DNA from 2 places in the Caballeronia sp. TF1N1 genome. Region 1 is predicted to be linked to the other one. Evidence: riboswitches for the same ligand, from Rfam matches in the RefSeq annotation. Region 1 holds a riboswitch; the other holds the start of a gene.
The links. A riboswitch is a leader RNA that binds a small molecule or an ion and turns the genes downstream of it on or off. The one in region 1 is predicted to bind manganese.
Positions count from the first base shown of each region.

Region 2: linked by a shared signal. The riboswitch ahead of mntP (manganese efflux pump MntP) and the one ahead of LDZ28_RS00490 (sodium:calcium antiporter) in region 1 are both predicted to bind manganese.

Region 1 covers NZ_CP084626.1:102,207-106,626, forward strand. The annotation lists gene LDZ28_RS00480 (MBL fold metallo-hydrolase) at 1-537, shown strand, start outside; gene LDZ28_RS00485 (ABC transporter substrate-binding protein) at 544-2,139, opposite strand; yybP-ykoY riboswitch at 2,339-2,503, shown strand; gene LDZ28_RS00490 (sodium:calcium antiporter) at 2,625-3,635, shown strand; gene LDZ28_RS00495 (flagellar protein FliT) at 3,762-4,061, opposite strand; gene fliD (flagellar filament capping protein FliD) at 4,071-4,420, opposite strand, start outside.
Region 2 covers NZ_CP084628.1:572,110-576,529, forward strand. The annotation lists gene LDZ28_RS23320 (CoA transferase) at 1-1,351, shown strand, start outside; gene mntP (manganese efflux pump MntP) at 1,400-1,969, opposite strand; yybP-ykoY riboswitch at 1,985-2,151, opposite strand; gene LDZ28_RS23330 (ester cyclase) at 2,237-2,683, shown strand; gene LDZ28_RS23335 (lipopolysaccharide biosynthesis protein) at 3,349-4,248, shown strand; gene LDZ28_RS23340 (PQQ-binding-like beta-propeller repeat protein) at 4,255-4,420, opposite strand, start outside.

The sequences.
Region 1 (4,420 bases):
GAGTTCCGCCGTATCCGCGATGGCGACCGCATCGCGATTGGCGGACGCGAATGGCAAATCATTTCGGGCTACGGTCATTCGCCCGAACATAGTGCGCTGTATTGCGCGGCGGACAAGCTGCTCATTTCCGGCGATATGGTTTTGCCACGCATCTCGACGAACGTGTCCGTGTTCGCTATCGAGCCAGAAGGCAATCCGCTTGCGCTATATCTCGAATCGTTGGGACGCTACGAACACTTGCCCGCCGATGTCCTCGCCTTGCCTTCGCATGGCAAGCCGTTTCGCGGCGTGCTCACGCGTATCGGTCAGTTGCGGGACCATCATCGCGCGCGGCTTGCGGAAGTGGTCGAGGCGTGCACGCAGCGTCCGTGCAGCGCGGGAGATATCGTGCCGATCATGTTCAAGCGCAAGCTCGATATCCATCAGATGACCTTCGCACTTGGCGAAGCGCTCGCGCATCTGAACTTGTTGTGTCTGGATGGCACGCTTACGCGCGAGACGGGCGAGGACGGGGTGATCCGGTACTCGCCCGCGTAAAACCCCTCACTGCACCGTCACAGCCCCGAAGTTCTGCCGCCCGAACGGACTCACGTTGTAGCCGCTGACGTTGGCACGCGTGATTGCCGCCGCAGTCGGATAAACGAGCGGAATCCACAGTGCCTGATCGTGGATGATCTTCTGCGCGTCCACATAAGCCTTCGTGCGTTTCGCGACGTCGGAGGTGACCTTGCCATCCGCGATGAGCTTATCGAGTTGCGGGTCGCAGAAGCGCGCGAAGTTGATGCCCGACTTCACCGCATTGCAACTGAAAAGCGGCGAGAGGTAGTTGTCCGGATCGCCGTTATCGCCGGCCCAGCCCATGAAGAGCATGTCGTGCTGGCCCTGCTTGGCTTCCTTGATGAGTTCGCCCCACTCGATGATCTTCACCTGCGCCTTCACGCCGATCTTCGCGAGATCCGCCTGCAGCAGTTCGGCGCCAGCTTTCGGATTCGGATTCAGCACACTACCGTTCGGACGCACCCAGATGGTCGTTTCGAAGCCATTGGGCAAGCCTGCATCCGCGAGCAGTTTTTTCGCGGCATCGGGCGAATACTTGTACGCCGCGATGTTCTTGTCATAGCTCCACGTGTTCGGCGGATACGGGTTCACCGCGGGCGTTCCCGTGTTTTCGAACACCGTCTTCGTATAGGTGGTGCGGTCGAACGCCATGTTAAGCGCCTGGCGCACCTTCGGGTTATCGAGCGGCTTCTTCTGCGTGTTCAGCGCGACGAACGCGGTCATGAATGCGGGCGTCTCGCTAACCTTCAGCGACTTGTCCTTCTTCGCGTCGAGCACGTCCTGCGGCTTCGGCGACAACGCGATCTGACATTCGCCCGCCTTGATCTTCTGCGCGCGCACGGCGGCGTCCGGCGTGATGGCATAAATCAGGCGATCGACTTTAGGCTTCGGCCCCCAGTAGCTCTGATTCACGTCATAACGGATCACCGCGTCTTTCGTATAACTCTTGAGCACGAACGGACCGGTGCCGACAGGCTTGCTGTTCAGATCGACTTGCTGGTTCGCTTTCAGCAGCTTGTCCGCATAATCCGCCGAATAGATCGATGCGAAGCCCATCGTGAGGATCGGCACGAAGGTCGCGTTCTGCTCGTTGAGTTCGAACTTCACCGTTTTGTCATCGACCTTGGTCACGGCCTTGATGAGCTTTACGAGACCCATCGATTGCGCATGCGGAAAGCCGCTCGCGCCCGCGATCTTGTGCCAGGGGTTGCTGTCCGACAACATGCGCTCGAAGGTGAAGACGACATCGTCGGCATTGAGCGGACGCGTCGGCTTGAAGTAGTCGGTGGTCTGGAACTGCACGTTCGGACGCAGATGGAACGTGTAGGTGAGACCGTCGCTGCTGAGCTCCCACTTCTCGGCGAGCGCGGGCGCGACTTTCTTCGCGGCCTCGTCGTATGACACGAGCGTGTTGAAGATGACATCCGCCGACGCGTTGGTCGTGACGAGCGAATTGAACTGCACGACATCGAAGCCGTCCGGGCTCGATTCTGTGCAGATGGTGAGCGGCTTGGCCATTGCGATAAGCGGCGCGGCGGCGAACGTCGCGGCGATGGCGGCAGCGAAAAGTGTGTTGCGCATGAGATCTCCCGTGACCCGGCTGGTCACATTACGATTGTTCTTGTGGCTGGTTTTACCCTGTGCGCGTGTGGCGAGCAAGTAGCGCATCCGCGCGGCTAGGTTAGCGAAGCGCTCGCCGCTCGACAACGAATCGTTGCGCATACGCTTATGCCTCGAACGCGCCGTGCGGGTTGCCGAACCGGGCGGCTCAGGCTACACTGCCCCGGTCTTTGGGGAGTAGCCTTCCTTCCATCAGCGAAGGAGAACGCGTCAACATCCTCGGCCTTGCTGCCGTGGCGCGTTCGACCGGTCGGTGCTGTCGCATTCCGGCGGTTTGGCGAGACCATCGATGCGCTTTGTCGTTCTTGGTCGGACGGCGCATGGCGCATCGTGGTTCGCTGAACGTCCGACCGTGGAATCATCGTGTCCCCACAACTACAAAAATCCCTGTCTCGCTGCGCGCTCATTCGCGCATGCGCGTTGCATCGTTTCCCGCGAGGTGCCGCATGACGATGCTCTTCGTCGAACTCGCGTTGATGCTCGCGGTCATTCTCATCGCATCGGAACTCTTCACCAATGCGCTCGAACATCTCGGCGAACGGCTCGGCATATCGGAGGGCGTGACTGGATCGCTGTTCGCGGCGGTCGGCACGGCGCTGCCGGAAACGACCGTGCCGATCATCGCGCTGCTAGGCGGCACGGCGAGCCGTTCGGTTAACGAAGAAATCGGTGTCGGCGCCATTCTCGGCGCGCCACTCATGCTCGCGACGCTTTCCACTTTCCTGATGACGCTCGCGGTCATCAAATCGCGTGGCTTGCGCGGCCGGATCATGCCCGAGCGCAGCGGCTTCACGCGCGACCTGAACTTCTTTCTCGTCGCGTTCCTGATTGCGGCCGGCGCCATGTTCGTGCCGCATCATGCGTGGCAGGTGCGGGCGATGTTCGCGGTCGGCCTCGTCGGCTTATACGTGATCTACGTGATCACCACGTTCAAGGCATCGGCGAGTCTTGTCGAAAGCGGACACGGCACGGAAGCGCCCGAGCGTCTCTTCATCACGCGCGTGGGTTTGCCGAACGGTATCGGGTCGATCATGCTGCAGTTCCTGATCGGCATCGTGCTGCTCGTCGGCGGGGCGAAGGGCTTCATCCACGGTGTGGAAGGCGTGTCGGCGGCGCTTGGCATATCGCCGCTCTTGCTCTCGCTCATCATCATTCCGATTGCGACCGAACTGCCGGAAAAGGTGAACAGCATTCTTTGGGCGCGACGCGGAAAAGATACGCTCGCGTTCGGCAACATCACAGGCGCGATGGTATTTCAGGGCACCTTGCTGCCGGGCATCGGCATCATGCTGACGCCGTGGGAGCCGCGCGTGGAAGTGCTGACCGGCGTGCTGATCACGCTCGCGGCGGCGGCATGGCTGCGCTTCAACGCGCGCGGCAATGGCGTGGTGTTGTGGGCATTGCTTGGCAATGGCATCTTGTACGCGGCTTATCTGACCTTAACCCTCGGCCGCTGAAGCCTTCGAGCGACGCAAATAAAAAATGCCCGCGCGAGGCGGGCATCAAGAGCGAAGCGCCGCGTCATGTCTGACGCGTTCTTCTCGTTGTTCTTATTAAGGTTATCGGCGCGTTCTGGAAAAACTTTAGAAGCGCGCGGCCTGTTGATATCGTCCGGCGGCTTTCGCCTGATCCATCGACTTGCGGTACGCCGTCGACAGCATGGCTTGCGCGGCGTTCGCACGGCCCATCGTTGCTTCGATGCTCGCCTGAATCCGGCGAATGGTCGCGAGCGATTCAGCCGGCTGATTCGCTTCCACAGCCATCAGGAGCGGCGTGCGCGCCTCTGTGAGTTCGGCCGCGCGCGCCCAGTTTTCTTCGTTGACCGCTGCTTCGATCGCCTCGGTCAGTGCCCAGGCGTGTTGAATCATTTCTTGCTGGTTCATGTTCGTTCCTTACGACTTGTTGCTTGCCAGCGCGCCCGCGCTGTTGGTGCCGCCGAAGAGTGCGGTCAGGTAGCTGCCCTGCGTCGCCATCTGCGACATCAGCGTGTTGAGCGCGGTGAACTGATCGTTGTAGGTCGTGGTCAGTTGCGCCGTGTAGGAAGCGAGCGCGGTTTGCTGGTCCGTGATGCTCGAAAGATCGGCGGTGAGCGCGGTCGTGCGCGTATCGACAATACCGCCTGTCGCGAGAAATCCGGTCAGGCTGTTGTTCAGTTGCGCGGCTACGCCCGTGCTCGAATTGAAGAGCGATGCCACCGCGCCCGAGTTGCTCGACAATGCCGCGGTCAACGCGTCTTCGTCGG
Region 2 (4,420 bases), on a different contig from region 1:
TCTCTGGCAACTCGCCGGCCTTCCCGACGATGCCCTCCACCTCGTCGATCTACCCGGACACGACCCGGTGTTTCCGTCATCGTTCGCCGTGGGCGAAGCGGCGCAATCGACCATCGCGGCGGCAGCGCTCGCGGCCTCCGAGCTGGCTCATGCGCGCGGCGTCGACCGCCAGCGCGTGAGCGTCGACATGACGCACGCGGCCGTCGAATGCACCGACTGGTTCACGGTCGATGGTGCCGAACCCGAGACCTGGGGTGAATTCTCGGGCCTCTACCGCACGGCCGACGGCTACGTGCGCATACACGCAAACTTCGAGCATCATCAGGATGGCGCGTTGCGCGTGCTGGGTCTCGACCCGCACAGCGCCACGCGCGCCGATGCCGAACGCGCGCTGCTCGAATGGCGCGCGAACGATTACGAAACCGCGTGCGCCGAACGCGGCCTCGTCGTGACGATGCTGCGCAGCTTCGAAGAATGGGATGCGACGCCGCAAGCCAAAGCCATCGCCGCGCAGCCGTTGCTGAAGATCACGCGTATCGGCGACGCTGCGCCTCTCGCGCTGCCCGCGCTCGACAATGACGCGCGCCCGCTGACCGATATCCGCGTGCTGGACGTCACGCGCATCCTTGCCGGTCCCACGGGCGGTCGAGCGCTCGCCTCGTTCGGCGCGGACGTGATGCTCGTGAATTCGCCGCATCTGCCGAACATTCCCGCTATCGCCGAGACGAGTCGCGGCAAGCGCTCCGCGCATCTCGACCTGCGCACGGAGGACGGTCGCGCGACGCTGTGGCGGCTGATCGATGAGGCGCATGTCTTCTCGCAAGGCTATCGGCCGGGCGGGATCGCCGAGCTTGGCTTCGGGCCCGAGGCGCTGGTGGCGCGGCGGCCGGGCATCGTGTACGTGTCCTTGTCGGCTTATGGCACGGAAGGTCCGTGGGCGGATCGGCGTGGCTTCGATTCGCTCGTGCAGACCGCGATAGGCTTCAACGCCGCCGAAGGCGAAGCGCAGGGCGATGGCAAACCGCGAGCGCTGCCCATGCAGATGCTCGACATGGCGAGCGGCTTTCTGATGGCATTCGGCGCGGCCGCCGCGCTATGGAAGCAACAAACGGAAGGCGGTAGCTGGCACGTGGAGGTTTCGCTCGCACAGACGGGACACTGGCTGCGCGGGCTTGGACGTATCGACGGAGGGTTGAAGACGGCGCGGCCGGACATCGCCGCATACACCGAGGAAAGCAAATCGGGTTTCGGCATGCTGCGCGCGGTCACGCCGAGCGCGCGCTTCGAGCGCACGCCGGCGGGTTACGCGAGGCCATCGGTGCCGCCGGGAACGGATAAGGCGAAGTGGTGAGTTCGTGGCATGGGCGGCGATTTCAAACGCGACATGCAGAACTTCGCATCAACTCAAGTAACCCAGATGCTCCGCAAGGATCACGCTGCCCACGCCGATGAGAATCAGCCCGCCCAAGATCTCCGCGCGCTTGCCGATAGTCGCGCCGACCAGCCGTCCGACCATCACGCCGATGGTCACCATGAGCATGGTTGCGAAGCCGATGGTCGCGGCGGTCGAGAAGATATCGACATCGATGAACGCGAGGCCCGCGCCGACCGCCATCGCGTCGATGCTGGTGGCAAAGCCCGTGACGGCGAGCACCCAGAAGGAATGTGAGTTGGGCTTTTCTTCTTCGTGAGCCGATTCGCTTAAGCCTTCGCGGATCATGCGCGCGCCGAGCACGAAAAGCAGGCCGAAAGCGATCCAGTGGTCCCACGCGGTGACGTATTGCGCGGCGGCGCGGCCGAGCGCCCACCCGGCGAGCGGTGTGAGCGCCTCGATTACGCCGAAGATGACTCCCGCCTTGAGCGCCTCGCCGATGCGCGGTTTATGCAGGCTCGCGCCTTTGCCCACGGCGGCGGCGAAGGCGTCGGTGGACATGGCGAAAGCAAGGAATACGGTGGAAGCGAGGTTCATCGAGTAGCGCTCTGGTCTGGTCGGGCAAGCACAAGGACAGAAGGCGCGCCCGACCGGAAGCGCATTCTGTCGATGGTCTTGCCAACCTGTGACGGCTGCCCATGCCACGGTCGAAAGACCGAGCGTGTTGACATGGACGCTTTCCCGGGCGGGAAAGCCGGCTACTCCCCAACGAAGAAATGCGAGCTTAACACGACAGATCACCCGATCCGGACCATTGGGTTAAAGTGGGTTGCAACGCCGCATCCCTAACGCTCAGGAGGCACCATGGAGGCAGAACACATCACCCAGTCAGAAGCCCGCGCGGCCGTCGAGCGTCTTTACGCCGCCTTCGCGCAAAAGGACGTGAACTTGCTGCGCCAAGCCGTGACGTCGGACTGGGAATATCTGCCTGAGCCGGCCGGCTTCAAAGCCGGTCCCGACCAGATGATTCCCATCTTCGCGGAGATGGCGGCTGCGCTGCCTGACATGCGCATCGAGATTCTAGACATGCTCACGCAGGACAATCGCGTCGGCGTGCGCGCGGAAGTGAGCGGTACGCAGTCCGGTCCGTTGATGGGCATCGCGGCGACATCGAAGCCGGTTCGATTTGCCATTCACTCGTTCCATGAGATACGCGATGACCGTGTGTCGAAGACGTGGCATCTGGAAGACTGGTTGAGCATGTTTCGGCAAATTGGCGAAGTGCCGCGCGGTATTGGATCGGGTGCGTAATTCGAGAACGCGCGAAGTCGATTGAAACGAGAAAGGTCTGAAGCGTACGTCGTTTTTTATTCTTTCCAACACGTCGTGGGCGGCGCGTCGCGAATTTTCTATTTTCAAATGCGCCGCGCATTGCCCGCTGACTATTCAGCTTTAATTTTTCCGACCAAATAAATCTCGCAACGCGCTTGCTTCTGAAGCCTGAATCGCTGTCGCCATTAAGATTACATCCTCCGATCTTCGATTATCTCGCAAAGATAAGCGCGGTTCGTGAAAGTGACGCGATTAAGTCTTGATTATCCCGTCTGCCACCGTCTATATTTCTCGACGCACCGCGCCATTCCCATCGGCAAAAGGCGCGGCCCCGCTTGCGCTTCGCGTTATCAGCATCGCGCTATTCACCTGTCTTCGCGTCCGCGAATGAATTTAATTTTCCGCGACATAAGCGAGCACACGTCATCGGCTTATTTTGGATTATGCAAATCGCTCATCGCTTAATTAGTTTTTGCAGAAACACAAAACCTGTTTTGCCTGCAATCTTTTCAGCAAGTCTGTTATTAACCGCTTGCGGTGGTTCGGACAGCGCTAACGTGCCATCGAGCGTCGATAATTCACGCTATCGTCATCACGCCGCGTCCGCCGCCATAAATCCCGTCGCCAACGATTTATTCTACGGAATGAACGGTCACAACAGTTATGGCGATGTCTATTATCTCGCTGGCGCCGCCAGACAATTAGCGCAGCTTCAGGATCTCGGCATCAAACTGTATCGCAACGAGGTGTATAGCAAATCAACCGCCATGCGTCTCGCCAATGTAGCCAACGCGCTGGCCGCCGGTGGGGTCACTGTGTACCCGGTGATCTTGATGGGAATCGATTTCGCCGATGAAGACTCCGCGTATCAATCGGCCTATGCGCTCGCGCGCGACGTCGTGAGTGTGCAGCGTTACGCCTACTACGAAGTCACCAACGAACTCGGCTCGGCAACGGTCGCCGGATGGGTGGACGGCGTGCGGCCCACGGACTTCGACAACCAAAAGTTCCAGATTGCGCGTGGCGTCATCCGAGGCATGATCGCCGGCATCAAGTCGATGGACCCGTCGGGAAAGATCGTCATGGGCGGCAATGCGTGGATGCAGTACGGCTTCGTGACGATGCTCGCGAACGGCACACAGCCGGACGGTTCGGGCGGGCATCCCATCGTGACGTGGGATATCACGGCATGGCACTGGTACTCCGACCAGGGCAACATCGAGCACGCGTGCGGCGGCACGGGTTGCTACAACGTCATCGGCGCGCTTGCCCGGTTCGGCAAGCCGGTATGGATCAATGAAATGGGCGTGCGGCCCGACTTCGGCACCGATCAGCAAGCGGCCGCCTTCCTCGCCAACGACATGCTCGGCGACCTGAGAGCGATCGCGGTGCGCTACGACATCGAATCCTTGCAGATCTACCAGCTCTACGACGATCCGCCAGGCGGCGAAGGACCTTACGGCGTAATCCTCGACGACGGCCAGACGCCCAAGCCCGCCTACGCCGCCGTGAAGCAATTCATCGCCACCAATCCGCGTCCATGACAGGCATCACCGCAGACCGAACACGCCCACGCCGTTGCGCGTCCCCACATAGACCTTGCCGTTCGCGATCATCGGCGTAATGAACTTGTTGCCCTGCCCGAACTGATCGCGCGCGCCCGCCGCCTGATTGCTGTTGTAAAGCTCGCGCGCGAGATTGCTGGCGTCGTAGGCG